3 regions of the Exiguobacterium abrahamii genome follow, and region 2 is predicted to be linked to each of the others. Evidence: riboswitches for the same ligand, from Rfam matches in the RefSeq annotation. Region 2 holds a riboswitch; each other region holds the start of a gene.
The links. Region 2 has a riboswitch for S-adenosylmethionine ahead of ITJ88_RS01255 (methionine ABC transporter ATP-binding protein). Riboswitches for the same ligand answer to the same signal wherever they lie in the genome.
Positions count from the first base shown of each region.

Region 1 (10,648 bases), 200 kb from region 2:
CGTCAATCGCATTGATGACGACGAGCGGCTTCTGCGAAGAGGCCGCACTATCGAGATAGACGAGTTTCCGGTCGTTGACCTGTTGGTCGAGGATCGGAAACTGATTGCGGATGGATGCATCGATTCCCATATTAGTTTACTTTCCCTTCGATGACTTGAACGAGACGTTCTTTCACCGAGTCAATCGCAAGTTCCGAGACGACTGGCTGGAGGAATCCGTGAACGACAAGGCGTTCTGCTTCCTTCCGTGAAAGGCCACGGCTCATCAAGTAGTAGAGTTGTAGTTCATCGACACGACCGACAGATGCCGCGTGTCCTGCCATAACGTCATCCTCATCGATCAAGAGGATCGGGTTCGCATCACCACGTGCCTTTTCAGACAACATGAGGACACGTTCCGTTTGAACGCCGTTTGATTTCGAAGCGCCGTGATGGATCATCGACGTTCCGTTGAAGATCGATGTTGCTGCGTCTTTTTGGACACCGTGGATCAAGATGAAACCTTCTGATCCTTTACCGAAGTGGTCCGTCCGGACGTTGAAGTTTTGTTTTTGCTCTCCACGACCGACCGTAACGGCTTTCGTATCTGAGAACGAATCGTTTCCGACGAGGTGTGTTTTTGTTTCTGTAACCGTGTGACCGTCATTCATGTGACCGAGTGCCCATTCGAGCTTCGCGCCTTGTTTGACGACACCACGACGGTTCATATACGTGATGGCACCTTTCGATAGCGTATCGACACCACCGAAGAGGACTTTTGCGTTGTCTTCAACGAAGACTTCTGTGACGACGTTGACGTTATGCGCTTCGTCACCATAAGAGACGAAGTTTTCGATATACGTCAGTTCGCTGTCCGCATCTGCGACGATGATCGCGTGATGGTAAAGCGCTGCGCCTGATTGCTCAAGCGTGTAGATCGCTTGCATCGGTACAGAAAGCTTGACGCCTTTTGGTACATAAAGGAACGTACCGCCGTTACGAAGTGCTGCGTTTAATGCCGCAAGACGATCTTCGTTAACTTGAACACCTTCCGTCATGAAGTACTTCTCGACGAGTTCTGGGTGTTGTTTTAATGCGTCTTCGAGCGTCGTGAAGATGACGCCGTTTGCCGCTTCACTGTTTTGCGCGTGGACGAGTTGTCCGTTACGCGTGACGAGCATGTGATCACGGTTTTCGCCGATCAATGCTTCGATATCTGAAGAAAGACCAGTGACGGTTTCGAGTTCCGTCGTACCTTCTGTGAAGTTCCAGCCTTCGATCTTGATTTTTTCTACTTTTGGCAATGCGAGCGTTGGGGCAAGATCAAGTGCGTCTTGACGCTTTGCGACCATCCAAGATGGTTCCCCTAAGCGAGTCGCACGTTCTGCCACTGCCTCGCGATTTACTGCAAGATTCAGTTCTACAGTCATCATGCTTCCTCCCTCGTCTTACGCTTTTGTTTCGATTTCGACGTCTTCGATGCCGAGTTCTTTTTTAACCCAGTCATAACCTTCTGCTTCGAGACGGTGTGCGAGTTCTTTACCACCAGACATGACGATTTTTCCGCCCATCATGATGTGGATGAAGTCTGGCTCGATATAGTTCAAGAGACGTTGGTAGTGCGTGATGATTAAGCAGCCGAATTCAGGTGAACGCATTTCGTTGACACCTTTTGCGACGACTTTCAATGCATCGATATCAAGACCTGAATCGATTTCATCAAGAATCGCGATTGCTGGTTTAAGCATCATCATCTGAAGAATTTCGTTACGTTTCTTTTCTCCACCAGAGAAACCTTCGTTGAGGTAACGGTGTGCCATTTCTGAAGGCATCTCGAGAAGACCCATTTGTGAATCAAGCTCACGGATGAACTTCATGAGTGAGATTTCATCGCCTTCTTCACGACGCGAGTTGATCGCTGAACGAAGGAAGTCGGAGTTCGTGACACCACTGATTTCGCTTGGGTACTGCATTGCGAGGAACATTCCCGCTTGTGCGCGCTCATCAACTTCCATGTCGAGGACGTCTTCGCCGTCGAGTGTGACTGAACCAGATGTTACTTCGTACGATGGGTGACCCATCAATGCTGATGCGAGTGTTGATTTACCTGTCCCGTTTGGTCCCATGACCGCGTGGATTTCCCCGCCTTTGATTTCCAAGTTGACGCCTTTCAAGATTTCCTTGCCGTCGATCGCGACGTGTAGATCTTCAATCTTCAAGTGTGAAGCCTTCATGTTAGAATCCCTCCATCTATTCATTTCGTGACTGACGATTCAGAACACGAGCGTTACTAATTTAGTATCATTCTAATCTTAAAGAAACATCGCGTATTATTCAAGCGTCATCGCTCGTTGATTTTTCTCAAAATCATGCGTTTTGTTGAGAATCATTCGAAAGTTTCACCGGTTCCTCGAGTTCCTCGATCGTCGAAGCCCGATGAATCCGTTGTGACAGTAAGAGCAGTGGTATTCCGAATAATGTCAAGCCCGCTAATATCCCGAAAATCGGTAACGGACGGTCCGCTCCATATAAACTTAACAAATGTCCTCCGGCGATCGGACCGATGGATTGTCCGATCGATGTTAAGCCCATCGCCCCGAAATAGCTGCCCCGTAATTCCGGCTTCGCGAATCGATCGGTCAAGATATCAGTCATCGTGAACATCATGACTTCCCCGCACGTGAAGATGAACATCGCGACGATCATCAACCAGATCGCGTTCGCATTTCCCATGATGAACAATCCGATCGCAACAGTCGCAATCCCGGTCGTGATCGAGACGAGCGGTGACGTCTTGACACCAAACTTCATGATCGGATATTGCACAACCAAGACGGTGATCGCATTGATCGTGATTAAGATCGCATAGAGCGTCTTCCCTCCTTCAAGGAGTGACGTTTCCGTCAAGAACTGTGGCAAGGTCGAGTTGAACTGGCTGTAGCCGAAGACGCCGAAGATGATACCGGCGAGTGCCAGCGTAAAGGCGATATCCGTCCGCAACAGACGAACCGTTGCTCCAAACGACACCTTTTTCCCACCATGCGTCTCGATGATCGGATGGCGTTTGAATAAGATACCAATCATCACCCCGTACACGATATAGACGAACGCCGTGATGTAAAACGTCGCGGACGTGTTCCCTGCACTCAGCAGTAAAGCGATTCCCGGTCCGATCGCTGCTGCGATGTTGATCATCGCGTAACGGATATTGAAGACGAACAACCGGTTCGCTTCGTCCGTCGTATCACTGATCAAGGCACGAGCGGATGGTTCGAAAATCGAACGACAGACCCCGTTTAAGGCACTGAGCGTAAAGAATGCCCAGAACGTCTCGACTTGTGCCAGCGCAATGAAGACGATTGCGAACCCGATCGTTCCGGCAAGCATCATCGCCCGCCGTCCATACCGGTCCGACAAGGTACCGCCGATGAAGCTCATGACAAGACTGGCGATCGCTGAGATACTGAGGACCCAGCCGACATCGACCGGATCGAATTTCAAAACGGTCGTCATGTAGATGGCGAAGAACGGCATCGTGATGAACGTTCCGAGACGCGAGAAAAACGTCCCGAACAAGACCCCGAGTGTCAACGGATGCAGTTGACGAATGCGTTGCATATGATTCCCCCTAACCCCTGTTTCAGACAAATGAAAAGCATCCTTCCATTATATAGGAAGGATGCCGGTTTCGGTGAACTTATTTGCTGACTGGAACGACCGCACCTTTGTACTTGTCGAGGATCCAATCTTGGTTTTTCTTCTCGTGCAGAACGTCAAGAAGTGCTGTGACACGCTTGTCTTTCTCATCGCCGTCACGTGTGACGATGATGTTGACGTATGGTGACGACTCATCTTCTGATGCGATCGCGTCTTTCAACGGGTTCAGACCGTTATCAATCGCATAGTTCGTGTTGATGAGGACAGCGTCACCTTCATTGTTTTTGTAAGCTTGCGGAAGAAGTGATGCTTCGATGTTCGTCTTGAACTTGAGTTTCTTCGGGTTCTCTGCGATATCACCGAGTTGTGCATCTGTCGTTTTACCGTCTTTGAGTTTAATCAATCCTTCATTTTGAAGGAACGTCAAGACACGACCGCGTTCCGCGACGTTTGAGCTCGTCAGGATCGTTGCACCGTTTGGCAACTTATCGAGTGACTTGTATTTCTTCGAGTAGATACCGAGTGGTTCAACGTGAACGCCACCTGCGTTCGCGAACTTATACGATTTGTTTTCTTTCTCTTGTTGCTCAAGATACGGTACATGCTGGAAGTAGTTCGCATCGATTTCTTTTGAAGCGAGTGCTTTGTTCGGAAGTACGTAATCTTGGAACTTCTTGATTTCAAGCTTGTAGCCTTTTGCTTCGTATTCTTTTTTGACGTGCTCAAGAATCTCAGCGTGCGGTACGTTTGAAGCACCGATGACGAGTGTTTTGTCGTCGCTACCTGATCCTGATGATTTTTCGCCACATGCAGCAAGGCTGATTGCTAAAACGGATACAGCGGCAGTACCTACGAATTTTTTCCAAACTTTCATGAATGATTCCTCCAATATGAATAAAATTTGAATTAACGTTTATCGATCGCACGGATCAGCAAATCACCAATGATTTGGATGACGAAGACGATCGCTAAGATTAAGAGTGTCGCAATGACGATGACATCGTTTTGAGAACGCTGGAATCCTTCGATGAAGGCCATGTCCCCAAGTCCACCTCCGCCGACTACTCCGGCCATTGCCGTATAACCGACAAGTGAGACGAGTGTGACCGTGATACCAGAAACGATGGCAGGCAACGCTTCCGGGATTAAGACTTTATAGATGATTTGGAACTTCGTCGCGCCCATCGATTCAGCTGCCTCGATGACACCTTTATCGACTTCACGTAACGCGAGTTCAACCATCCGACCGTAAAATGGTGCAGCACCGAAAATCAGTGCCGGTAATGCTGCCGTTGGTCCGAGGAACGAACCGACGATTGCTGTCGTAAATGGAATCAATAAGATCAGTAAGATGATGAACGGAATCGAACGGAAGACGTTGACGACCAAGCTCAACACTGAATAGAACGCCCGATTCTTGAACAACAACTCTTCGTTTGTCGCATACAATAGTAAACCAATGATCAAACCGAGAACGAATGTCGAAACCCCAGCGATTGCCGTCATATAGACGGTACTGCCTGTCGCTTCCCACACCATGTCCCAGTCTAGGTTGTCAAAGAATGAAATCATCGGTGATCCACCTCCACTTCAACATCACTGGCTTGAAGCTTCGTGATGACCGCTTGTGTTGCTGCTGTTTCCCCAATCAACTGAATGAACAGTGTACCGAGTGCCCCTTCCTGTGATTGACCGACGTTTCCGCCGATGATATTGAACAGGACCGGTGAATCCTTCATGACTTCCGCGAGGATCGGGCTTTCCGCTGTCGATCCGACGAACGTCAACTGAACGATCTTTCCGGTTGGGTACCGTTCGCGTAGTTTCGCGAACGTCAACTCGTTTTCCGACGGCGACGTCAATTGTTTGACGAACTCCTTCGTCATCGCTTGCTTCGGATGACGGAAGACCTCTGCGACCGGTCCTTGCTCGACGATTTTACCGGCTTCCATGACGGCGACCCGGTGACAGATTTTTTGAATGACGTGCATCTCGTGTGTGATCAAGACAATCGTCAGTTTCAGTTTTTCGTTGATATCGACAAGTAACTCAAGAATCGAGTCCGTCGTCTTCGGGTCGAGTGCACTTGTTGCCTCGTCACATAAGAGAACATCCGGGTTCGATGCCAGTGCCCGAGCGATACCGACACGTTGCTTTTGACCACCGGATAATTGCGACGGATAAGCTTTTTCGCGTCCGTCCAAACCAACGAGTTGGATCAGTTCCGCAACCCGTTCCTTTCGGTGTGCCTTCGGGAAGCCACCGAGTTCGAGTGGGAACATGATGTTCTCTTCAACCGTCCGTGACCATAGTAAGTTGAAGTGCTGAAAGACCATCGAGACATTCTTGCGGACGCCTCGTAATTCTTTTGGTTTCAGTGATGTCATTTCAACACCATCGATTTGGATCGAACCACTCGTTGGTGCCTCAAGCATATTCAGCAATCGGATCAAGGTCGATTTCCCTGCTCCGGAATAACCGATTATTCCAAAAATTTCACCGCGCTCGATTGTCAGATCGACATTCGCGACGGCTTCGACCGCTCCGCGCTTTGAGCGATAAATCTTTCCTACGTCTTGTAAACGAATCACAACTGTCCCTCCTAAAATAAAAAAAGTGCGCGCGTTTTAGAGCAAACGCGCGCACTTTTTCAGTACACAAAACCATTTGCTCTCATCTCCCAGACTTTTGTCTGCTGGAATTAGCACCACTTCGGATTAAATCCGCGGTTGCCGGGTTTCATCGGGCCAGTCCCTCCACCACTCTCGATAAGAGTTTCGGTATTAAGTTTGTAGAATATATTCTGAATATTAGCAGGGGTTATTTTTGTTGTCAAACAGTTTTTTCAGAAACTTTTTCGAGGAACGTGAAAGCACGTGTTAAGTCTTCTTTCAAATCTTCCGCGTCTTCAAGTCCAACTGAAATCCGAACGAGACCGTCCGTGATGCCAAGTTCTGCCCGACGTTCTGCTGGGATCGACGCGTGCGTCATCCGTGCAGGAACGGAAATCAGACTCTCGACGGCACCAAGACTTTCAGCAAGTGTGAAGAAGTGTGTCGCCTCGACGAGTTTTTCTGCGTTCGCTGCTGAACCGACATCAAAGCTGATCATCCCACCAAATCCAGTCGCTTGTTTCGCTTGGATCTCGTGACCAGGATGCGATGCAAGTCCCGGGTAGAAAATGTTCGAGACGATATCTTGCGCTTGTAGGAACTCAACGAGATCATGGGCTGTCTCTTCGATCGCATCCATCCGGATACCGAGTGTACGAAGACCACGGACGAGCAAGAAGCTGTCTTGCGGTCCAAGCACGCCGCCTGTCGAGTTTTGGATGAAGTGCAACTCTTCGCCGAGCGCATCATCTTTGACGACGACAAGTCCAGCGACGACATCCGAGTGTCCGCCGATGTATTTCGTCGCACTGTGCAAGACGATATCTGCACCGAGCGCGAGTGGTTGTTGATGGTATGGAGTCGCAAACGTGTTGTCGACGACGAGTTTAAGATCGTGACGTTTGGCGATTGTTGCGATCGCTTCGATGTCCGTTACTTTCAACAACGGGTTCGTCGGTGTTTCGACGTAGACGATCTTCGTGTTGTCTTGGATCGCTGCTTCCGTCGCCGCAAGGTCCGTCGTATCGACGAATGTTACTTGGATGTTGAACTTCGGTAAGACGCGTTGCATCAAGCGGAACGTACCACCGTAGACATCATCCGTCATGACGATGTGGTCGCCAGACTCAAGTAAGTGGAAGACGGCATGAATCGCTGCCATCCCAGAACCGAAGGCAAAACCACGTGCGCCGCCCTCAAGATCCGCAATCAATCGTTCGATGCTCGTCCGTGTCGGGTTCGCTGTCCGTGAGTATTCGTATCCGTCCTTGAGTTGACCGATTTTATCCTGCTTGTATGTGCTTGTTTGATAGATTGGTGGTGTGACGGCTCCTGTTGCCCGGTCGACACCTGTTCCTCCATGAATCAATGCTGTCTTCTTACGCATGAGTTTCGTCCACCTTTTCAAATATTTGTTGGCTTAAGTAGCGTTCGGCACTGTCTGCGAAGACGGTGACGATCGTACTGCCGGGGTGACGCTTCGCGATATCAAGCGCAGCAACGAGCGCTGCACCTGCTGAACTACCAACGAGTAATCCTTCGCGAGCAGCGAGTGTATGAACCGCGTCAAATGCATCGCGGTCAGAAATCGTATGAATCTCGTCGACGAGTTCACGCGGAACGAGACTTGGCCATTTCGCTGTTCCAATGCCTTCTGTCTTATGCGGACCGGCTGGACCACCATTTAAGACGGAGCCTTCCGGTTCGACGATTGCTGCTTTTGTACCTAGACGTTGTTTTAAGAAGTCCGCTGTTCCGGCGAACGTGCCACCTGAACCACAACCGGCAACGAACCAGTCGATGTGCGACAAGTCCGCAATCAGCTCAGGACCGAGTGTCCGCTGATACGTGACTGGGTTCTCTTCGTTTTCGAATTGTAACGGAACGTAACTGTTCGGAATTTCCTGACCGAGTTCTTTAGCCCGGTCAATCGCCCCTTGCATATCGAGTTCAGTCGGCGTGTTGACGACGGTTGCGCCGAGTGCCCGCATCAACGTCTGTTTTTCCTGACTGAATTTTTCCGGAACGACACAGATGACTTGAAGATCATATTTTTTAGCGGCGAGCACCAAGCCGATGCCGGTATTTCCGGCTGTCGGCTCGATGATCGTACCGCCTGGTGTCACATGTCCGTTTTCGATTGCTGCATCAACGAGTTGAATGCCAAGGCGGTCTTTGACGCTGCCCCCAGGGTTCATCCATTCGAGCTTCGCCAAAATGCGCGTACCAGCAGGCAAATCGAATGAAGTGATCTCGTAGAGTGGTGTGTTTCCGACGAGGTCGCGGACGTTGTTCGCGATCATCCGAAGACGATGTCCCATTCATCACGACCGGCAAGCATTTTCTCGGCATAGTGCTTCGCTCCTTTGAGGTCATGTGCACTCGCAAATCCACATTGGACTTCGTTTTGCGCTGGAATCTCTTCTGCTGCGAGGACGTCTTTCAACGTCTTCTCAACGAGTTCGCTCATTTTTTCGACCGAGTCGAAGTTCATCATCGCCATGTAGAAACCTGTTTGGCATCCCATTGGCGAGACATCGATGACATCATCCGAGTAGTTACGGATGTTTTCAGCAAGTAAGTGCTCGAGTGTGTGCATCGCACGCATCGGCATTTGCTCAACGTTTGGTTGTGTGAAACGGATATCGTATTTGACGACTTGGTCGACTTTACCTTCTTTATAACCCGCGACGCGGATATAAGGTGCTTTGACTTTCGTGTGATCCAGGTTAAAGCTTTCGACGTTCATTTTTTGAAGTGCCATGATTTATTCCCCCATTTTCTCGGCTTCTACGAGCCAGACGAAGTGATTGTATTGTATAAATTTAACAGTGAATCCCCGTGCTGTAAACAATTCTTCCATAACTGGAATCAACGGGTAGAACTCGCGTTCGAGATCTTCCGCTAACGCGTCGAACCCTTGAGCACGTGCTTCACGAATCGTTTGCAGGCGTGCCTCTTCTGAGACGAACATCGTATCCGCGTAGACGATTTTTCCGTCTGCCGGCAAATGTGATGCCATCAGTTCGATTGCTTCTCCCTTTTCCTCATCTGTTAGATGATGAAACGCATACGTCGAAACGAAACTGCGTGCTTCCTTCGCCTCGAACGAGAGGAAGTGACCATCCTGTACATCAAGCGACGGAATCTTTTCCGTCAGGATTGTCCGCATCTCCGGACTTGGTTCGACGGCGAGTACGGCGTCGTGACGTGCCAGAAGACGTTGTGTCAGGTTCCCTGTGCCTGCTCCGAATTCAATGACCGGCGACTGCGCTTTATCCGCTACTGTATCCAAAATCTCATCGTATCGACGAAAGACCTCTTTATACTCCGGATCGTGTCCGGTTACTGTCTCGTCATACGTCGATGCCCATTCTGTGAAAACATCCATAAAACGTACTGTCATGCCTTGTCGTCCTCCATCTCACCAGTTAATTCCGAGTAATCGGATATGAATTAAAGTAATTTTCCTTATTCGCATTGTAGCAAGGAGATTCTATCCTGGCAAGCGACCGGCTCGAAAAACTTCCAGAAAACAAAAAAAGGCGTTGCCGGCGAACCGACAACACGAATAATGTGGTTAGAAATGCTACGAAGGAAAACCCAGCTCCATTCGGAATTGTTCGCTCTTCCGCGTGGAGGACGGCGCCTGTTCGACATGGTCGCCAGCTTACGTTCACTTCCTGATCGGTCCTTTCGATCCACCACCCGTTCATTGCACCGCTTCGTCTTTGGGGGACGACTTAAGGGGAAACAATACACCGGCTTAGGATGGGAGAAAGGGTTCAGGACTTGAATCGTATTGAACGATCATCTCTGCTAGACTTCCTATAATGCATTTCTAGAAGTTGTTATGAATATACCATTCATATTTCTGCGTTGTCAACGGATTATTGTAAATATTCCGACAATTTAACAAAGAGAAAAATCCAATCGGACTTTTCTTACCGTTCTTGACAGAAAGCAAAGACGTTTTGAACGGACTGGAAAGCATAAAGTCGCTCTACGACTTGATTTTCTTCAATTCGCAACAACGCGGGAACACTCATGACACGGGCTTCTTCTAAGAAATCCGGAATGAAATTCCCGTTCGCCTTCTGAATCGATTGACCTGATTCCGTCGCTTCGACGATATCGAGCATACGCTCCGCGATGGCGCATGTCCCGCACATCGGTGCATAGACATACAATAGCCCGTTTTCTGGGACGGTCGTGACCTCTTGCATGACGGTCGCTCCTTTCTTCGTGGTATCTGTCGTCAGTATACAAAAAAAAGAGAGCGGACGAAACGCAAGCGCCTCGTTCACTCTCTTTTCGTTAAGTATTACTCGTTGATCATCGATTTGTACGCCGCAGCGTCCATCAATGCCTCGACTTGTGAAGCATCTTCGATTTCGATG
Region 1 covers NZ_JADOYC010000001.1:452,294-462,941, reverse strand. Annotated here, with positions in the region: gene ITJ88_RS02290 (cysteine desulfurase) at 1-130, opposite strand, end outside; gene sufD (Fe-S cluster assembly protein SufD) at 132-1,409, opposite strand; gene sufC (Fe-S cluster assembly ATPase SufC) at 1,428-2,213, opposite strand; gene ITJ88_RS02275 (MDR family MFS transporter) at 2,347-3,597, opposite strand; gene ITJ88_RS02270 (MetQ/NlpA family ABC transporter substrate-binding protein) at 3,677-4,510, opposite strand; gene ITJ88_RS02265 (methionine ABC transporter permease) at 4,543-5,208, opposite strand; gene ITJ88_RS02260 (methionine ABC transporter ATP-binding protein) at 5,205-6,227, opposite strand; SAM riboswitch class I at 6,307-6,411, opposite strand; gene ITJ88_RS02255 (bifunctional cystathionine gamma-lyase/homocysteine desulfhydrase) at 6,469-7,635, opposite strand; gene ITJ88_RS02250 (PLP-dependent cysteine synthase family protein) at 7,628-8,551, opposite strand; gene ITJ88_RS02245 (S-ribosylhomocysteine lyase) at 8,548-9,012, opposite strand; gene ITJ88_RS02240 (class I SAM-dependent methyltransferase) at 9,016-9,654, opposite strand; gene ITJ88_RS02235 (thioredoxin family protein) at 10,193-10,474, opposite strand; gene gcvH (glycine cleavage system protein GcvH) at 10,573-10,648, opposite strand, start outside.
Region 1: linked by a shared signal. The riboswitch ahead of ITJ88_RS02260 (methionine ABC transporter ATP-binding protein) and the one ahead of ITJ88_RS01255 (methionine ABC transporter ATP-binding protein) in region 2 are both predicted to bind S-adenosylmethionine.

Region 2 (10,648 bases):
GGATACGGAATCTTCCTTGAAGAAAAAAGGGTGGACCGCAGTGAAGTCCTACCGTAAAGGCAACACGAACTACATGTTGAATCTGGATCATGCCGCCGTCTACGAGAAGAAAGGCAATTACGTGACGTATTTCTTCGATCAACATGACGGCAATAAAGTCAAAGCAACGCTTGCGATTCCAAAAGACGTCGAAGCGAAGAAAAAGGGCTTCTACGGTACTGCATCGAATGCGTTACGAACGACAGATGAGAAACTGATGCTTCGGTTGATGAACTGGGAACGGGCCGACTATAAGTTGAATCCGTTAGCACCGTACACAGCACTGAAGCCGGTCACACGTGGTCACAGCGAAAACATGGCGAAGAATAATTTCTTCTCGCATACGGATCCACAAGGGCGTGACCCGTTCGATCGGATGGAACAAGGGGGTATCAAGTTCATGGGAGCCGGTGAGAATCTCTCAATGGGCTATCCGAACGTCTTTGCGGCGCATTGGGGCTTGATGAACTCGAAAGGACACCGCGATAACATCCTTCAAAAGAGCTTTAAGCAGGCGGATGTCGGTGTAGCATTCCGAGACAACGCACCGTACTTCACGATTAATTTCCGAACACCTTAAATAGAAGAATAGAGGACGATATCGCTCGATGTCGTCCTCTTTTTTACGAGTAAGTTCGTTCTATACTACAGGTAGGGGGTGGAGCAGTTGAAAATACGTCAATTGACGGCAGAAGATGCAACTCGTTACAAAGCATTGCGGTTAGAAGCCTTACGAAACCATCCGGAGGCATTCGGCTCTGATTATGAAGCAGAAAAAGATCGACCCATCGAACGGTACGCAACTCGTCTTGAAAGCGAACAGTCGATGACGTTCGGTGCGTTTCATGAAAATGAACTCGTCGGTGTCGTCACGATTGTCAACTTAGAACCAGTTAAGGTGAAACATCGAGCGAATTTGTTTGCGATGTACGTCACGCCACACGTCCGAAAACAACAGGTCGGACGACAACTCGTAGAAGAGGCATTACGTACATTAAAGCAGCATCCTGTGATTGAGCAAGTCCATCTCTCGGTCGTCCGGACGAATGAAGCTGCTAAAGCGTTGTATCGATCACTTGGTTTTGAATCATACGCGATTGAACCACGGGCGCTGAAAATCGATGATACCTATCATGATGAAGAACTGATGTGGTATCGGTTCTAACACAAAACGACCGGAATTCAAAGAGATGATCTCTCCTTGGAATCCGGTCATTTTTTACATCAGTTTGCCCATTCAGGCTTGCTGAAGCCTTTGAATGATTTTTCGATGACTGTATTGAAGGCGTCCGATTCGACGGCTGCCTTCAAATCTTTTGCGACTTGCTTGTCCGCATCTTTCGTTTGGACAGCGACGAGGTTGCGGTATTGTTCGTCCATCGTCTCAAGCGCTAGCGCATCGAGTAAGTCGAATTTCGCAGCAAGTGCGAAGTTCCCTGGAACGGCTGAGATGTCGACACTTTCAACAGCGCGTGGCAGTTGAGCCGCTTCGAGTGGTTTGATGACGAGTTTCTTCGGATTCTTGACGATATCTTTTTCTGAAACGGTTAGTGGATCAGCGTCCGGCTTGAGTTCAATCCAGCCTTGTTCTGCCAAGAGGTTCAGTGCCCGTGCTTGGTTCGTTGGATCATTCGGCGTCGCAACTTCAGCACCTGTCTTGACGTCGTCAAGCGTCTTCGCTGTCTTGCTGTATAGTCCCATCGGTGCTGTCGGAACCGTGATCAGTCCTTTTAAATCGAGGTTCTTTTCTTTAGAGAACGTCTTCAGATAGATCGAGTGTTGGAACAAGTTGGCGTCGATGTTCCCACTACCGAGGGCGATGTTCGGTTGGATGTAATCGCTGAACTCGACGATTTCGACTTTATAGCCTTTCTTCTCGAGTTGTGGCTGGATCGCTTGTTTGACCATGTCGCTATACGGACCGCTCGTCGCACCAATCTTGATCGTCTTTTCTTTTTCATCAGCACTGCTGTCTCCACATCCCGCGAGGACTCCTGCACCGAGTAAGGCTGTTGCTAAAAAGGCATATCGTTTTTTCATGATTCCACTCTCCCTTTGTATGTATGATTAGCGTTTATCTGTTTTTCGCGCCAGTTGATTGCCAAGTGCTTGAATACTTTGAACGATGACGATGAGAACGACGATCGTCACGATCATGATGAGATTATCGTAGCGATAGTACCCGAAACGGATCGCGAGGTCACCAACACCACCGCCGCCGACGATACCAGCCATCGCTGAGAAGCCGATCAAGCTGATCGTCGTTAATGTGATGCCCTGAATGATGCCAGGAAGTGCTTCCGGTAAGAGGACACTGACGATGATCCGCAATGGTTTCGCCCCACAGGCTTCCGCTGCTTCGATTAGACCAGGCGGAATTTCGCGGAGTGATGTTTCGACGAGGCGTGCGAGAAATGGAATCGCTGCGACACTAAGGCTGACGGACGCTGCCGTCGGACCGATCGTATTGTCGAGTAAGAACTTCGTCAACGGAATGAGGGCAACGAGCAAGATGATGAACGGTAGCGACCGGACGATGTTGACGACGAAGTCAAGAACACGGCGGACGGCAAGGTTTTGAAAAAATAATCCGCGGTCGGTGACGAACAAGAGAATCCCGAGCGGAATCCCGACGACCAATGCGAAGGCAAGTGAAATTCCGACCATCCACGCCGTCTCACCGAGCGCCTTCAAGAGCTCCGGTAACATCGTTTGAATACGATCAAGCCACATCCTGAATCACCTCGAGTGCATGAAGTTCCGTCGCGAGCCAGTCGAGGGCAGGAGCGATTTGGTCGGATGAGCCCGTCAAGCTGACAATCAGGACACCGAAGGCGACGTCTTGAATGTAGTCGACCTTACCGTGCAAGATGCTGACCGAGATATCGTAACGGCGTATCGCTTCTGATAACGTACTCTCACCGGTCTTCTCGCCCGTGAACTGTAAGCGGATGATCTTACCCGGCGTTGCCTGTAAGATGCGTTCCGGCAATTCGATTTGTAGTGCCGTATCGACATAATGTTGCGTCACCGGATGCTTGGCTTGACTGAACAAGTCATAGGTTGAGGCGACTTCAACGACTTCACCTTGCGACATGACCGCGACGCGATGGCAAATCTGTTTGACGACATCAATCTCATGCGTGATGAGGACGATCGTCAATCCGAGTCGTTCATTCAAATCCTTCAGCAGTTCAAGGATCTGAAGTGTCGTAACAGGGTCAAGAGCGGATGTCGCTTCATCACATAACAAGACGGTCGGATTGTTTGCGAGTGCCCGGGCAATCCCGACGCGCTGTTTCTGTCCACCGCTTAATTGACTCGGGAAGTTCGTCTCAAATCCTTCAAGTCCGACGAGCGAGACGAGCTCGCGAATTCGCTCCGGGAAATCTGCTCGTTTGACGCCAGCGGCCTTGAGCGCAAAAGCGATGTTATCCGCGACGTTGCGCGACTGGATCAATTGGAAATGCTGAAAGATCATTCCTGTCCGCAAGCGAAGTTGACGCAAATCTGCTTTTGACATCCCACCGAGCGAGACACCGTCGACCTTGACGGTTCCTTGTGTCGGATGCTCAAGCCCGTTGATCAGGCGAAGTAATGTACTTTTACCGGCACCGGACTCACCGATGATTCCGAAGATTTCTCCTTTTTGAATCGTCAAATCGACATCCCGTAAGGCAAAAATCGGGGTCCGATCTCGAACGAACCGTTTTGTAATGTGTTTGAATTCAATCATCCGCTCATCTCCTCATACAAAAAAAGTCGCTTTTTCCTAGTAGCGGAGCAACCAGAAAAAAAGCGACGAAAGTGTAAGATTTCGTAACTTATCTCTCAGAATGAAGATCATTCTGTAGGATGTGGCACCGTTCCTTACAGGTGGTTGCCGGACGTCGTTGGGCCTAATCCCTCGGTCGCTCTCGATAAGTAGTTATGCTGTTGGGATTTACTTTAACGGAAATGATTCCCATCTGTCAAATGTTTTTTCAGAATTATTCCGCAACAGGTGTCCGGAACAGGTTGAGCGTTCCGATTCGATCGACGGCTTCTTCTAGACGTTCGACGTCAGCAATTAAGCTGATTCGCACGTAACCTTCACCGTATTCGCCGAAGAAGGATCCAGGGGTCACGGCGACGTGTGCTTCGTCAAGCAGGTGATCGGTGAAGCTTTGGGACGTGTAACCTTCCGGAACAGGAAGCCAGACGAAGAAGGAACCGCCCGGGCGTGGACCACTCCAACCAATCGCATCGAGTTTTGCGAACAACGCATCGCGTCGTGTTTCATACAAGCTACTTAACTCACGGACGCACGTTTGGTCACTCGTCAGAGCGACGGTCGCCGCATGCTGAATCGGTGTGAAGGCACTGACGTAGAGATGTTCTTGGTATGTTTCGATGCTTGAGATGACGGACGGATTTCCGATCGCGAAGGCAATCCGGAAGCCGGACATGTTGAAGCGTTTTGAGAGTGAGAATAGCTCAATCCCGACGTCTTTCGCCCCTTCCGTCTGCAGGAAGCTACGTGTCGGACCATCGAAACTGATGCCACCGTATGCTAAGTCATGGACGACGCAGATATCATGGGCATCGGCGAAAGCGACTGTCTGTTCGAAGGCTTCTGCCGTTGCGGTCGCACCCGTCGGATTACTCGGATAGTTGAGGAACAACATCCGGGCACGCTCGACGTCCGTCGTATCAAGTAAGTCGTAATCCGGTAAGAAGTTATTTTTCTCAAGCAACGGAAGCGTGATCGGGTAAGCACCAGCAAGTGCGGCGCCAGACAGGTAATCCGGGTATCCTGGATCCGGAACGATGACACCCTCTCCAGGGTTGACGATCGTCTGCGGTAAGGCGACGATGCCGGCTTTACTGCCGAGGAGAATTGCGACTTCCGTTGCCGGATCGATCGTGACACCGAATTCAGTCGCATAAAAGCGCGCGACGGCTTGTTTTAGAAAATCATGTCCACGAAACGGTGGATATTGAAGGTTCGTCGGTTCATCGATCGCCTGTTTCAGTGCGTCGAGAATATGTACGGGCGTCGTTTGATCGGGTGTTCCTTGACCAAGTGTGATGACATCGTGACCTGCTGCTTTGACAGCGCCAATTCGATTCGCAAGTTCAGCGAAGACGGGTGCAGGAAGCCGGTCGATGGCGATGGATGGAGCGAAATGTTTCATGGATGCGTGCCTCCTTCGTGGTATTGTCGTCAAGGATAACGAATATTCAGTCAAAAGAAAAGAACTTTTTCGAAATTCAAAAAAATTGTCGGATAAACAGGTACAGATAAGTGGAGCGGGAATAAAGAGTAGGGAGAGGAGTGGGAAGATGAAGCGAGCTAAATGGAAAGAGTCAGTCGTCTATCAAGTCTACTGGCGTAGCTTTAAAGATTCGAACGGGGATGGGATTGGTGATTTACGAGGTGTCATCGACAAGCTTGATTACATCGCTTCACTTGGTGTCGATGTCGTGTGGTTGAATCCGTGTTATCGTTCCCCAGACGTCGATAACGGCTATGATATTGCCGATTATTACGAGATCATGGAAAAAGCGGGAACGATGGGAGATCTAAAGGAGTTGATCACGGCCGCTCATGCCCGTGGATTAAAGGTCATTCTCGATTTAGTCGTGAACCATACGAGTGACCAGCATGACTGGTTCCGTCAGTCGCGAGAGCGGATCAACGATAAGGATGACTGGTACATCTGGCAGGAAGGCACGAAAGAGACGCCTCCGAACAACTGGCGCTCGTACTTTGCGCCAAGCCCGTGGACGTGGAGTGAAGAACGCGGGCAGTATTATTTTCATTCCTTCGCCAAAGAGCAGCCCGACTTAAATTGGGAGCACCCAGCTGTGAGGCAAGCGATCTACGACATGATGAACTGGTGGATCGCTCAAGGAATCGACGGCTTCCGAATGGATGTCATCAACTTGATCAAAAAACGATCGCTTGAGGATGTCGCCAATCCGTTTGATCTCTCGTACCTTGGAAATCAGCCCGGCGTGCATGACTTTTTGCAGGAGATGCATGCGAATGTTCTCGCTGGTAAAGACTTGTTTACAGTCGGTGAGATTCCGTTCGTTGGTCCAGAAGACGGACTGTTATATGTCAGTGAAGACCGAAAAGAACTTCGGACGCTATTTCACTTCGAAATCGCGGATGACATGGAGGCGATGGATCTCTTACGATTCAAGGAGATTCAAAAACGCTGGTACGACGTCTTATACCCATTAGGTGTCAATTCACAGTTCCTCAACAACCATGATCATACACGACAAGTGACGCGCTTCGGCAGTGAACGATACCGCGTCGAGAGCGCGAAACTACTCGGTTTGATGTTGCATACGTTACCGGGCATTCCATATGTGTATCAAGGAGAAGAAATCGGGATGACGGGGATTCGTTTCTCGGATCCGTCGCTTTATCAAGACGTCGCCTTTCGAAATCGATACGAAGAGCGCGTCGCTGGTGGAGAGGACCCAGAGGTCGTACTCTCGTCGATGCAGTTACTCGCGCGTGATAATTCCCGTACGCCGATGCAGTGGGACGATACACATGCAGCTGGCTTTACGAGTGGTAAACCGTGGTTAGCGGTCAATCCGAATTATACGGACATCAATGTCGCGCAAGCAGAAGCCGATCCATCGTCCGTGCTTGCTTTTTACAAGTCGCTGATTCAGATGCGAAAGGATCATCCGATCATGGTCTACGGTACGTACCGCGACTTAGCACTCCATGATCCGTATCTCTATATCTATGAGCGGGAATTAGAGGGAGAAGTCTGGCGGATCGTCCTCAACGTACATGATGAACCGATGCAGACCGCCCTTGTCTTACCGCGGGAGAAGTTGCTCGTATCAAATTATCCGGATAGCCCGGATATCTTGCGTCCCTACGAAGCACGCGTCTATCGTTATTCTGTTGCAGAACAGACATGAGTCGTCTGTAGAAAAAAACATCCGCGGACATGTCAGGAACACGTTCGCGGATGTTTTTTCATATGCGTCCATTACTTGAAAGGTGATGATTTTTTCGTCTGCAAGACCTGAGTGAATCGATCGACGGCTTGTCGCATCTCGTAACTTGGTCCAAGGATTAGTGGACCATGTCCGACGGCAAGAATATCTGGAGACAGTTCCGTCAATTGATCAGCCGAGCGAAGGGCGACGTCAGGATCCCATGTTGCAAGTGCAGGAAACGGGAATTGCCAGCGGACGTCACCGGAGACAGCGAGTCCTCCTTGCGTCTGAAAAGCATCGCCAGCAATCAACGTCCGGCTTCCTTCATGCCAAAGCGAGATCGAACCAGGTGTATGCCCGGGTGAGGCGATGACACTGAGACTACCGACTTGTTGACCACTCTCGAGCAAGCGATCCGGTCGTGTTTTGATGTTTTTTGGAATACCCCCTTTTAAGGGTGTCGTTTCGCCTTCGCGTAGCGTCTCATCCCCACTGAGTAGGGCGGCATCGCGATAACTGATACAGACTTGAGCAAGTGGGAAGGCGTTTGCAAGGAAATCCAGTGAGCCGACATGATCGGCGTGCGCATGAGTCAGGATGATTGCGCCGAGTGGTTTCTCTTGCTGTCGAATATAGTGATAGAGCGCCTTTGCGTTAATTCCGAGTCCAGCATCAATCAATGTTAAACTGTCTGCTTCTTCAAACAGGTAGCAGTTGACCGGGAAAAAGGATGGGGTCGTCTGCAGTTGATGTAAACGTTCGATTGTCGTGACACGCATCGGCTTCACTCCTTCAAAAAATGAATAGTCTTCTTCTTTAGTATCGTCTGTTTTTTTAGAGGCGTCTAGACGAATTGTGTGGAAAAAGAGGCATCACCTCTAAAAAAGATGATCCCTCCTCTACGAATCATTCAAATGTTACAGCGAAGACGGCACCGGCGTGTGGCGCATCATCTCCGTTTGCAGCTGTCGTGACGAGCAATCGATCTTCGTAGAAAATCGGGCACGTCGGATTTGCTACTGGGAAGTCGACATGATTGAGTTTTTCACCAGTCGCAAGATTCCAACGGGTGATGCATGACCCAGCATAATGCGCGATCCAAGCATGACCTTCCGCGTCCTTCGTCATACCATCCGGGAACCCTTCTTCTTCTTCAAGGTCAACGGCGACACGCTTGTTCGAAAGTGGTGCGTCCGGAGCATAATCAAAGGCATAGACTTTTTTCGTCGGTGTATCGATGTGATAGAGCGTATTGCCATCTTCTGACCAGACGAGTCCATTCGAGTTCGTCAAGTCTTCGTGCAAGACATCGATGGAACCATCGTGACGCAGACGGAACAATCCAGCGGTCTTACCGTCTTCTTCATTAATGCTACCGGCGACATATTGTCCGGTTGGATCAAGCTTTCCGTCATTCATCCGGTCGGAATCGGGTAGCGACAGTTGATGCTCAAGAGACAGATGTCCTTCTTTGAGATCAAACGTTCCGAATCCGTGTTCTGCCGTGACACGCAATAAATCGGGTGCATCCGTTAAGGCAATCGACGTGATGGCACTTGGTAACGTGTACGGCTTGAGTGCTTCTGTGACGAGATCATATGAAAAGAGAAGTTGATTCGGAATATCAACGAAATAAAAGCGCTTTGTTTTTGCGTCGTAAACAGGAGATTCGCCTGTCTTACATGCGACATCAATGAATAGGGAAACGGTCATAAGTACTCTTCCTCCTAAGTGGACGTCTTTTACGAGCAGTCCAGATAATAACAATTTAGTATACCTGTTTTGACGCGCAATCAAACCTGGATCAAACAGCTGATATACTAAAATAAACGTTTAAAAAATAGTCTGCTATCCAAGCAGACTATCCGTACGAGCGTTATATCAGCGGCTCTTAACGAGCAAGTTTACCGCTTCCTTGACGAGTTCTTCGGTTTGTCCATCGCCGTTTTGTTCGGCGTCCTTGACGCACTCAATTAGATTCGAACTGACGACGACGCCGATCGTCCGGTCAATCGCAGAACGGGCAGCGGAGAGCTGGGTGATGACATCGCGGCAATCTTGCCCTTCTTCCATCATCCGTAAAATGCCTCGTAGCTGTCCTTCGATCCGACTAACACGGTTCTTCATCTTCCGATCATAATCCATTTTTATTCCTCCGATTCCCGTTGACCTGACGTCATGTAGTATCTTTATGCTATGCCCATTACGGTATAACTGTCAATTCAACAGAATTTTAAGCTATACTTTTATTAGAATTAGGGAATATGGATGTGGTGAAGTTTTTACTTAGAAAATGAATAAAATAGAAAACGATTTGGTGTCAGCTTGCGTATACTATATGATAAGGCTGACATCAGAAGGAGGAGAAGGATGCACACTCAATCCGATGAATCGCTTTATCACCTGATGCGTAGCGGTGATGAGCAAGCCCTCGAGACGTTGTACGATAAGTACGAGAGGCTGTTGTTCTCATTCGCCCATCGCTTTACGAATAATGACCGGTTGTCCGAAGAAGTCATACAAGAAGTGTGGATGAAGATTTGGAATGGTCGTGTTGATTTTGATACACAAAAAGGCAAGTTTTCATCGTGGATTTTAACGATTACACGTAACGCGGCACTGGATTGTCTCCGTCGTGAAAAACGACAGCCGACGATCGAAGTCGAGGAGCGAGATGGTGGATATGACGAGCCGGTCGAGCGGACGGTCATGCAGCGGGAAACGGCTGCTGAAGTGCGCGGGGCGGTCAGTGAACTGAAGCCCGAGCAGCAAGAGCTGATTGAACTCGTTTACTTCCAGGGTATGACGCAGCAACAGATTTCAGAGCGACTCGATTTACCTCTTGGAACGGTCAAGACGCGAATCAGGAGCGCGATTCAAGCATTACGAAAACGAATGGATGGGAGGGAACGAGATGGAAGAACGTTGTCATGACTTAATCGATTATTTCAATGGAACATTATCCGCAGCAGATCGCGACGCGTTCGAAGCGCATCTTGCGACGTGTGAAGAATGTCGCGAAGCGCTTTTAGAAATGGAAGAACTCATGCTTCCCATCGCTGAATCGCTTCCGGAGCGACCCGTTCCTGCAGGTATGAAAGCACGGATTCTTGGAGAAGTCCTTGGTTCAGCAGAGACGGCGTCTCCGAAGGAAGCACCGATGACTACTCCGGTAGACATCAAACAAGCACGCCAGCAACAAACGAAGAAAAAGAGTGTCCCACTCGGCTGGTTGATGAGTATCGCCGCCGCCTTGATTCTCTCACTTGGTGCGAACGCCTACTTCCTCTCACAGGAAGAAAGCACGGATACACCCGAGACGTTAGCCATGGATGAGATCAAAGGGATGGGGAACTTCGAAAGTACCGAAGCGATCAAAGGATCAAGTATGATTTTCACGCAAAACGATAAATCGTACATGCTGGTTCAGTTGAAAGATTTACCGCCACTTCAAGAAGGGCAACTTTATCAGTTATGGACGATCGAAGGCGAAACACCTACTGCGAACGGTGTCATCGAAAAAGATGGAGAGGCAGCAGCTGTCTTCCCACTTAAAGGAGACGGCAAGGTGGACGCGGTCGCCATCACGGTCGAACCCGAACCAGATTTAGAAAAACCGACGGGCGAAATCGTCGCATCGGTCGCATTATAA
Region 2 covers NZ_JADOYC010000001.1:251,427-262,074, forward strand. Annotated here, with positions in the region: gene ITJ88_RS01235 (CAP domain-containing protein) at 1-619, shown strand, start outside; gene ITJ88_RS01240 (GNAT family N-acetyltransferase) at 707-1,204, shown strand; gene ITJ88_RS01245 (MetQ/NlpA family ABC transporter substrate-binding protein) at 1,264-2,079, opposite strand; gene ITJ88_RS01250 (methionine ABC transporter permease) at 2,107-2,772, opposite strand; gene ITJ88_RS01255 (methionine ABC transporter ATP-binding protein) at 2,762-3,775, opposite strand; SAM riboswitch class I at 3,861-3,966, opposite strand; gene ITJ88_RS01260 (aminotransferase class I/II-fold pyridoxal phosphate-dependent enzyme) at 4,029-5,216, opposite strand; gene ITJ88_RS01265 (glycoside hydrolase family 13 protein) at 5,365-6,975, shown strand; gene ITJ88_RS01270 (MBL fold metallo-hydrolase) at 7,047-7,775, opposite strand; gene ITJ88_RS01275 (SMP-30/gluconolactonase/LRE family protein) at 7,903-8,709, opposite strand; gene ITJ88_RS01280 (metal-sensitive transcriptional regulator) at 8,878-9,141, opposite strand; gene ITJ88_RS01285 (RNA polymerase sigma factor) at 9,367-9,930, shown strand; gene ITJ88_RS01290 (anti-sigma factor) at 9,911-10,648, shown strand.

Region 3 (10,648 bases), on a different contig from region 2:
AATCCTAAAATCGTCAGCAATGTAAGCTGATCGGCATGAAGTAACACGAGGAGGCAAATTATAAAACTGATCCGTAGACCGCTTGAGATACGCATGATCGTCGAACGTTTATAGCGATCGGATAAGACGCCACCGAACAACATGAGAAAAATACGGGGTAACAAGGTGGTCATGAGGACGAATCCGAGATATGACGCCTGGTTTAGCGTATGGATGACATACCATTGTTCAACAAACAGATAGGTTGATAGGGAGAGGGCGGAGCACATACCGGACCCCCATAAAAATAAAAAAGATCGATTTTTAAACAGTGATTGTTGCGTCTCCATTTCAATAGGTAGCATAAGACACCTCCGATTTAGACCTCGTCGTTCTCAAACAGTGGTTCATCAATTGCAAAGGCAGTTGTCATGATATAGAAGTGTTTTTTATCTTTTGCGTCTCGTGAAGGAGACCGTGTGAACTCGTCCAATAGAGCACGATACTTTGTAGCAAAGCGTTGAAAGTCGGCTTCAGACATCGTCAGTTCCTTTTGAAGTGATAAGCTCATCCAGTCCTCGACGTTCGAAGATGAAGGAGAAAAAGTAGCTGTCGGAGCCGTAAGAACGCGTGTCTTTGCCCGGTCCAATACTTCGAGATACGACTGCCGGGTCGCCTCTTTCGTCTCGACGAAGTTCAGTAGATGATCGGCAGGAATGTATCCTCGAGCAATCGCTTGATAGTATTTCAATAGATTGCCGCCCTGTTCTTCCGTCCGGACGAGACGAATCAAGTCATGCTTTTCAAGTTCTCGTACGTGATAGAGGATCTTCGCGCGGGATAACGTCAGTACGTGGGCTAACTGATGTACCGTATGTGGTTTTTCTACGAGAAGCATGAGGATTTTTGTTCGTAACGGATCACTGATCACTTTTAATTGTTCATAGCTCTCTAATATGTGAATCGCTTTTTGTTCCATGCAATCATCTCCTTTTTAACCGGTTAATTTTTATTAACCGTAAAATAAATGACTCCATTTGTAAACGGTTACAAATTTATGTAAGGGTATTAGTAAAGAAGACACCGTTTGTTTACATGCAAAAAAACTGACTCCCGTAACATCTCGATCATCCTCCACTTTCTACTGAAAGTAAGGGAAGGACGAGATGTTTGAAATCAGTCTCAGCTACTGTATGTGGTTCGAGGTGATTAGACCGTCGTCGTATCTTTCCATTCCTGCTCGATGAAAGCATCGCGACCAGAAGCAGCACGATCTTTTTTATAGTGCTCTGGATTTTTCTTATGGAAGTCTTGATGGTACTCTTCCGCCGGATAAAATTCAGAAGCGGCATCGATTCGCGTCACGATCGGTTGTTTGAAACGATTGCTTGCAGCGAGGGCATCACGGGAAGCGATTGCTGCTTCATGCTGTGCATCCGTATGATAGAAAATCGCTGGTGCGTACTGCGTGCCGCGATCTTGGAATTGACCTTCTGCATCTGTTGGATCCGTTTGTGGCCAGTAGAGTTCGAGCAGACGCTCGTACGGGAACAGGCTCGGATCAAACGTGATTTGGACGACTTCGAGATGTCCCGTCGTTCCTGTTTTGACTTGCTCGTACGTTGGGTTATCGACGTGACCGCCCATGTAACCCGATACGATTCCCTCGATTCCTGGTAATTCTTCAAACGGTGTCACCATGCACCAAAAACATCCACCTGCAAATGTTGCTTTTTCCATCCGTCTCTTCCTCTCCGTGGGAAATTCCCATTGTATGTCTGACAGCGAGAAAAACGAAAACGACTCCTTCGCTTGGTTGCAAAAGGAGTCGCCGCTTTTTATCAACCAAAGCTTTCGCTTTGCTGGTCGTAGCACCTTGCTATGCGCAGGTTGCTGGGACGTCATCGATCCAGATCTCTCGGTCCACTCTTGATAAGGGTATATGAAGTTGATGTCATTCGTTATCATTGTTGTGATGATACCATTCACACAGAAATAAAGTCAATCCTTAGGTTTCAAGGCACGTAAAACCGTCGCTCCGAGTGTCTTCGCACCAACCAACAACGCCTGTTCGTTGATTTCGTACTGCGGATGATGCTGTGGATAGTTGACGCGACCGTCCGTATATCCGGAGCCGGTAAAGAAGTAACTTCCTGGCACATGCGTTAGATAATGCGCGAAGTCATCCGCAGCCATCATTGGTGTGAGTGCCCGGACGGATGCTTCCGGTAAGAAAGAAGCGGCTTCCTGAACGAGTTTTGTCTCGTCCGGATGATTCCAGAGCGCCGGGTAACCAGTCGTGAAGTCGATTGAATAGGTGGCACCAATGCCGGCACATGTCGTTTTGGCGACAAGATCGACTTCTTGCCGGAGCTGATGCCGCAATGTCTCATTGAACGTCCGAATTTCGCCGACGATGCGTGCTTCACCCGTGACGATGTTCGGCGCCGTTCCCGCATGGAAGGATCCGATTGCAAGAACTGCCGGCTCGAACGGATCGACCCGTCGACTGACGAGATGCTGTAAGTTACAGACGAGCTGCGCTCCAGCGACGAGCGCATCTTTTGTTTTGTGCGGTGCTTGCGCATGTCCACCTTGACCATGGACGATGATTTCGAATTCGTCGATTGCACATAATGTATGTCCTTCTCGAAAACCGATCGTACCGACCGGTAAATCATTTTCGAGATGTGTCGCAAAAATCGCATCGACGCCTTCGAGGACGCCGGCTTCGATCATTTGGATGGCTCCACCGGGAAAGACCTCTTCTCCATGCTGATGGATGATTCGAATCGTTCCTTGCAATTGATCTCGTAACGGATAGAGTGTAGCAGCAAGGGCCATCACCATCGCCGTATGTCCATCGTGTCCACAGGCATGCATGACACCGGGATGGATCGACCGGAAGGCAAGTGTTGTCTCTTCTTGAAGTGGTAAAGCATCGAAATCTGCACGGACCGCAATCGTCGGACCAGGCTGTTTGCCTTCGATCGTCGCGACGACACCACGACCTCCGACGGCTGTTTGATAAGGGATGCCCTGCTCCGCATAAAAGTTTGCAATCCGTTCTGGTGTACGGACTTCCTGGAAAGAAAGTTCCGGATGTCGATGAAAATCACGCCGTAACGCAATCATCTTTGGTTCGAATTGTTCGAGTGCTTCAAAAAGTTGTGTTTGCATCTTCAAGCTCCTTTGACGTGTGTTTTTTCGTGAAAATGGGTACAGATACAGGTAATCACGAAAGGGGATAATGAAACATGGGAGAAATCGTCGTCAACGCTGTACTTACCATCAAAGCAGGACTCGCGGATCAAGTCTTTCCGATTCTACAAACGGTCTATCATGCCGCGCAAAAAGAGGAAGGATGCTTGCGCTATTCCTTGCATCAATCGATCGAGGATGAGCATCAGTTCATGCTGTATGAAGTGTATCGTGACGAAGAGGCGCTTGAAGCGCATATCGCATCCGACCACTATAAAGCATACCGTGAACAGATCGAGTTATACTTGATGGATCGACAAGTAACGAAATACGTCGAGATGACATTCTGACGTGTTGCGATAAGAAGAGACGAACCCGTCGAATTCGACGGATTCGTCTTTTTTGTCTTACATCGATTTGAAACCGAGGAAATGCTCTTGCCAACGCGGTTCATAAATCGAGTTGATTTGAAGCTGTGAACCGCCCGCATGGATAAAGTGTTCGCTATCGAGCATGATCCCGATATGCGATGGACCATCCGTGTAGGTATTCTGGAAGAAGACGATATCCGAGCGTTTGCCGCTTGAGATACTCGTCCGACGATTCGTAAAGAACGCACCGTACCAGTAGCCACGAACATTCGTCCGACCACCGTATTTTCCAGCCTTGTTCGTCGCGTAATGAATCAAGCCGGAACAGTCAAAACCACCGTTCACGGCATCTTGCGAACCCCATGTGTAAGGTGTGCCGATATGTTGAACGGCTGCTTGGATCAGCTTTTCACCGCGCGTATTATTCTTTTGGACGACTCGTTTATCGGACGTAATCGTCACGGCTGAGACCGGAAGATAAACAGGTGTCCAGCCCGACTGGATGACATAGAAGTTCCCGACCCGGTGACGCGGATAAACGCGTTTGCCTTGTTCAACGAGCCCACTGCCCTTTGGACTCGTCGGACTTGCGAAGAAGGATGTCGTCTGTTTGACCGTATAGATTTTCTTTCGATCGATTGCCTTTTGCGTCAGTTTCATATCGGGTTTGCTCGTGCTGATATAAGGGTTGAGGACGTAACCCGTCTGACCATTTGCCAGGCGAACTTGCCAAAAATCATCATCAATTGATTTTAGACCGATTAATTTCGTCCCTTTCTTCAAATAGGCAGCTGGGCGACTGTAAGCCACGTCGGCAGAGAAGAGGGGCGTCTGCTCCAGATGGACATAAAATGTCGTGCCTTTTTTTGCTTTTGCCGTCGGCTTGTTCAGTCCGATGCGACTCGAATCAACGAAACCAAAGGTGTTTTTATATTTGACGCGTGTATAATAACCGCTTTTTCCGTAGATCGAAATCGAGGCCCCTTTTTTGAATGTGCCGATTTTTTTACCCGATAGTTTTGCCTGCGAACGAATGACGACATCGTCTTCCGTCACGTAGCGTTGACCAGTGACGTCATACAGATCCGGCTTTTTCGTGACGAGATCCGTCGTCTTGACGTAACCGTAGACCGATCCTTTTTTCAAGCGTGTGTAACTGCCGCTTTTTCCGTAAATCGTTAGTTTGTCAGCTCGTTTGACGGAATACATGATTTTGCTCTTCGTCGAAGCAGATGTGTAGACGGACAAGTTGCGTTTCGCGTAACGTGTCCCGGTTGATGCATAGACTTTTCCAGTACCGAGATCAGCTGTCTTGACGTAAGCGTGAACTCCACGGAAGATGATCCGACTATAGGCACCGCTTGTGCCATACACCGTCAGCAGCGTATTCGTTTGATGTTGCTTTAAGACAGGACTGGAAGATTTGGCATCCGAATAGATTGGCGTAGCGCGCTGAACGTAGAGGCGCGCAGTCTTCGGATAGTATTTCAACGTACTGAGATGTGCCGTCAACACATAGGCATACTCGTCGTTTCGTTTAATTCGTGTAAATGAACCCTCGACGCCGTACGTCTGAAGCGAAGTATTCACAGGAAGCGATTGTACGACTTTTCCTTTTGTAGTCGCAGTAGCATAGACTGTCGTCTGCTGTTGGGCGTAACGTAGCCCTGTTTCTGGATGGTTCACGACCGGCGCATCAGCTAAATCAGCCGTCAATACGAAGGCGTAACCCGTCTTAGTCGCAACACGCGTAAAAGTACCGATCGTACCGAACGTTTCGAATGCTTGATTTTGAACGACGGCTGTCTTCATGCTCGTTGTTTTCGGTTCAACGAAAAGAGAAGTCGTTCGTTTGGCATAACGCGTCCCAACCAATTTCGGAAGTTGCTCGAGTTGTGTCGTCGATACGTAGACGTATTGCTCGTTCCATTTCAGACGCGTGAATGTGTCGAAAGTGCCGTATGTATCGATTCGCTGATAGGCGGGAAGTGTCGTCACGACAGTAGAGTCAGAAGGTGAAACAACTAATGAGAGTGCACTTTTCGACATCAGCGTAGCTTGTTTTTGAAAGACAGGTGCTGTTTGCGTTAACGCGTTGGTTGCGACATACGCAGTACCTTCTTGCCAACTGACACGAGTGAAGTCGCCGTCCGTACCGAGCGTCTTCAGTATCGTTCCTGCTGGTAGTTGTTGAATGACCGTTGTGGAATCAGCCGTTTGTAGCAACGCGGCATCCTCTTTCAAATAAGCCGTCCCGGTCGTCTCGGTGACTGTTTGTGTTTCTGCCGTCGGTTGAGCAGGTGGCGATTCAGCGAAAGCGGGTGCGGGTAAAACCGAGCTCAACATTAACGTTGCGGCAAGTCCAGCAACATGAGCAGTCCATTTTTTCATCAAGAGGTTCACTCCAATTCTTAAAATTTGTCATTATGAATAGTGTAGCATGCACTTGTTTAAAAATTGATGAAAATCAAAAAAATAGGAGATTGATCGTTGGTCATAAAAAAACGGTATGCCTCGGCACACCGTTTGAAGTCATATGTTAGTTATCTTCTTCGTGATCCACTTGCCATTCCCAGTCGAGCATGCCGTAAATCAAGGAATCGCGCCAGTGGTCTTCGAGATAGACCGTCTCGCGGAGCTGTCCTTCCTTCGTCATGCCGACCTTTTGCAAGACGCGTTCGGAAGCGACGTTCCGCGGGTCACACGTTGCCGTGATGCGGTGTAGTTCTAGTTTTTCGAAACCGAATTGGAGAAGGAAAGAGGCGATCGACGTCGCGTATCCGTTCCCCCATTCATCAGGCGAGAGGACGTATCCGATTTCGGCGATTTTATTCTCAACGTCTGTGATAACGAGTTCACCGGCACCGATGACGACGTCACTTGGAAACGTCACGGCAAAGACATAACGACGTCTTGGTGTCTCGAGTTCACTTTCAAGCGCATCGTGTAGGAATTGTTTCGTATCCGTTTCGGTATTCGGTCCCCATGACTGGAATTGACTGACGATGGGTTGTGAGGCATAGGCGTGAACCGCTTCTACATCTTCTGGTGTAAAACGACGAATCCGAAGTTGATCATTGATTTTATAACGCATGCAGCATCCTCCTCATTCAGATGAAGTCACTTTGATTCTATTTGACAGATGGGGAACAGATTCCTGTTTGACATGGCAAAAAGGGCGTGCTAGGGTGGTTGTATCGAATGGAATAGGGAGTATCCTCTAGGGTTCCGTACGGCTGGACCGAGGGAGGAACATGGACGTTTGTCCATGCAACGGAGGGATAAAAGCCCGGGAGTAAAGCGAATCGTCTCGCTTGCTCCCGGGCTTTTTCATTTGAATTTACCTATCAGGAGGCAATTATTATGGCAAAGTATTGGATTGGCATCATCGTCGCAGCGTGTTTTGAAGTGGGCTGGGTCATCGGATTAAAACATGCGGCAACACCACTTGAGTGGGCTGCAACGATCGTCTGTATCATCGTTAGCTTTACCGTGCTCATTAAAGCGAGTAACCATTTACCAGTCGGAACGGTCTATGCTGTTTTCGTCGGTCTCGGAACAGCAGGAACGGTCGTGACGGATATCGTCTTGTTCGATCAAACCGCTTCCGTGATGAAATTAGCATTGATTGCTGTCTTACTCGTCGGCGTCATCGGTCTGAAATTAGTCAGTGGAGAGGAGAAATCAGCATGAGTTGGATTTATTTAATCATTGCCGGAATCTTTGAGATGTTTGGTGTCGTCTTGATCAATACGTTCAATCAAAATAAGAATGCGAAGAATCTACTGTTGATGGGAACAGGATTCGGACTCAGTTTTCTATTTTTGACACTTGCGATGAATGGTTTACCGATGGGAACGGCGTACGCGGTATGGACGGGAATCGGAGCAGCGGGTGGTGCGATTCTCAGCATGGTGCTCTATAACGAATCAAAAGACTGGAAGCGACTGGTTTGTATCGGTCTCGTCTTAAGTGCGACGATTGGTCTGAAACTCGTCGGCGAATGATTGTTTACATGTCAAACAGATGACGTTTTAATGGAACGCATGTTTTTTGGCATATTTTAACGCAAAAGAGGAAATACTCCTTATAGAAGTCACGCATGACAAATCGTGTTAATAAGGGGAGAAGATCCATGAAAACGAAACAATATATCGGAACGTTCTATTCAGAGGAAGAATTGATCTCAAAAATGGACGAACTGCACATTCAAGGACACCGGGAGGAAGACTTCTACGTCATCGTCAAGGAGAAGTCGAACATCGAACTCGTCCGTAGCCAGATGGACGCAGAAATCGCGACGACAAAACCGTCTTGGATTGATCGGATTCGTGGAAACAAAGGTCGTGATCAAGAAGTCGATGATCTGTTCGGGTCACTTGATCTATCAGATAATGAAATCGAACAACGCAAAACGGAAGTCGAGGGTGGGGGCTTCGTTCTGTTGCTTGAAGTCCAAGACATCCAGTTCGATCCACATTTAAATACAGACAATACGCATCCTGATGTAAAGGTTCGTTATGGTAGCGGCGAAGAGACGCATACGTCATCAGATGCGAATTCCAATGCACAGCTCGGCTCCGGTAATCCGCTTGATATTGATAAAGATTCGAAGGAAGAGCATGCAGAGATTGATTTGCATCGTGCCGGTACGGATAAGATGCCGCAAGACGAGCAGGCAATCGATCATTCAAAAAAACTCGACGGGAACCGGGAACCGGACATCGCGATGTGTCGGGATGACGATTTCCGCCGGCCGGAAACAGAACGCGAGGAAAAAGAACATGATGCAACGCAAGACGGCGAAGAACATCGTCAATCGAAACATCAATCGGATGACATCGCCAAGCAAGACCATGGAAATAATTTAGACCGCTAAAATAATAGATTAGAATCACGCATCAAGGTCATCATCAAAGAAGGTACCTTCCGGATCAATTCCGAAAGGTACCTTCTTTTTGTATGGAGATTAAACGAGAATCGTCTCGTCTTATTTATGATCCGGATTTGATCCTGTACGCACGTTGGCGTTCAATTGATCGATGGCTTGCATATCAGCGTCTGACAAGCTGAAGTCGAAGACATCAAGATTTTCGCGAATGCGGCTTGGCGTGACAGATTTGGGAATCGCGACGATATCGTGTTGCAAGTGCCAACGGAGGACGACTTGAGCTGGCGTTTTCTGATGACGATCGGCGATATCGACGATGACCGGATGCGTTAACGCGTCGCGTCCTTTCATCAACGGACTCCAAGCTTCAACGACAATACCGTGCTTGCGGCAAAAGTCTCGGATCGCTTCTTGGCTAAGGAACGGATGGAGTTCAATCTGATTGACGGCAGGAACGATTGATCCTTCGGCTAAAATTCGTTCCAAGTGCGGAATATGGAAGTTCGAAACACCGATGGCACGCGTCTTTCCTTCTGCATAGAGATGTTCGAGTGCCCGCCATGTCTCGACATAACGATCCTCTTTTGGCATCGGCCAATGAATCAGGTACAAATCGACGTAATCGACACCAAGCTTTTGCAGACTCGTCTTGAAAGCAGCAAGTGTCTCTTCGTAGCCGTGATCGGAATTCCAGACTTTCGTCGTCAGAAAGATCTCTTCTCGGGGAATGCCCGAATCACGCAGCGCACGACCGACACCTTCTTCATTTTCGTAAATCATCGCTGTATCGATTGAACGATACCCAGCGCGGAGTGCTTCGCTGACCGCTTCATATACTTCTTCTTCCGGTACTTTAAAGACACCATATCCGAGTTGGGGCATACTGATGCCGTTGTTTAACGTGATCTGTTGCATCGATTCATCGACTCCTTTGTAGTGAACTGTTGTCTTTTCTAGTGTACGCTCTCCTTCGATGAAAATCGAATGATTGCCGAAGCGAGTTCTTTTGCGTATACTGAGCGATAACAAATATTAGGAGGCGATTCTGTGATTCGACAAGCTGTTTTGCAATACATACATGAGGAAAACGCGCTCGATCAACTTAAAGAAGTGATAGGTAATCGTTCAGCAGTCCTGATTCATGGACGTCAAGCCTATGAAGCAGCCGCTTTTGCCTTACCAGCATTACCACGTCTTTTATTTGAAGGGCATTGTACGGATCAACAGGTGGAAGCTTTCAAACAAGTATGTGCTCCGTACGACGTGATTCTTGCGCTCGGAGGCGGGAGTGTCATCGATACGGCAAAACAGGTCGCGTTTCAATTGCGACGCCCGATCATCATCATTCCGACGATCGTCTCGAACTGTGCTCCATGGACTCCGCTCAGTGTCATGTATAACGAAGAGGGACAGTATATCCGATTTGATACGTTCCCCGTCGTGATTGAAGCCCTTTTACTCGATCATCGGATCATCGCAGCGAGTCCATATGACTATTTTGTAGCCGGGCTCGTCGATACGTTAGCGAAGTGGTATGAAGCACGTGCCTTAAGCGGATCATCGGCTGAAGATCCCGTCATCGAGATGGCACTTCGGACAGCTGAACGTTGTAAGGATATTATCTTGTCGACGAATATAACGGAAACGCGTTTTCGTGAGTATCCCGTTGAAATGCAACATCTCGTCGAAACCGTCATTCCGTTAGCCGGAAGCATTGGTGGTTTTGGTGACGCGGCGACGCGTGGTGCAATCGGACATGCAGTGCATAACGCGTTATCTCCTCATCCAGAAACGCATGCGTTCTTGCACGGGAGTAAGGTCGGTTACGGACTACTCGTTCAGGAGAAGTTACTCAGACATGATGATGATTACATAGAGTTGCGTGACTATCTTCTTGCACAAGAACAGCCGACGGCACTCGCAGACTTCGCATTATCGCTCGATGTCGTCGAAACACTTGCTTTACGGACATCGAAAGAGGAACTGTGTCGTCTGTTGCGTCCGATCGTGTCAGCGGAACAACTCGTCGATGCTATCATACGAAACGAGACAATTTCCGTTTCGACGACTTAACATAAAAAGACGCACATGGACCGAATCAGACGGTCCATGTGCGTCTTTTTATTGTGCTTTCGCAAAGCGAGCATAAGGAGCAGGACGACCGAGTAGGTATCCTTGACCAAGATCAAAGCCGAGTTCGCGGCAA
Region 3 covers NZ_JADOYC010000003.1:29,249-39,896, reverse strand. Annotated here, with positions in the region: gene ITJ88_RS11450 (MFS transporter) at 1-344, opposite strand, end outside; gene ITJ88_RS11445 (winged helix-turn-helix domain-containing protein) at 359-958, opposite strand; gene msrA (peptide-methionine (S)-S-oxide reductase MsrA) at 1,189-1,719, opposite strand; SAM riboswitch class I at 1,815-1,918, opposite strand; gene ITJ88_RS11435 (M20 metallopeptidase family protein) at 1,981-3,159, opposite strand; gene ITJ88_RS11430 (putative quinol monooxygenase) at 3,237-3,530, shown strand; gene ITJ88_RS11425 (C40 family peptidase) at 3,588-5,942, opposite strand; gene ITJ88_RS11420 (GNAT family N-acetyltransferase) at 6,091-6,645, opposite strand; gene ITJ88_RS11415 (DMT family transporter) at 6,915-7,244, shown strand; gene ITJ88_RS11410 (DMT family transporter) at 7,241-7,558, shown strand; gene ITJ88_RS11405 (general stress protein) at 7,687-8,430, shown strand; gene ITJ88_RS11400 (aldo/keto reductase) at 8,542-9,357, opposite strand; gene ITJ88_RS11395 (iron-containing alcohol dehydrogenase) at 9,490-10,515, shown strand; gene ITJ88_RS11390 (EAL domain-containing protein) at 10,564-10,648, opposite strand, start outside.
Region 3: linked by a shared signal. The riboswitch ahead of msrA (peptide-methionine (S)-S-oxide reductase MsrA) and the one ahead of ITJ88_RS01255 (methionine ABC transporter ATP-binding protein) in region 2 are both predicted to bind S-adenosylmethionine.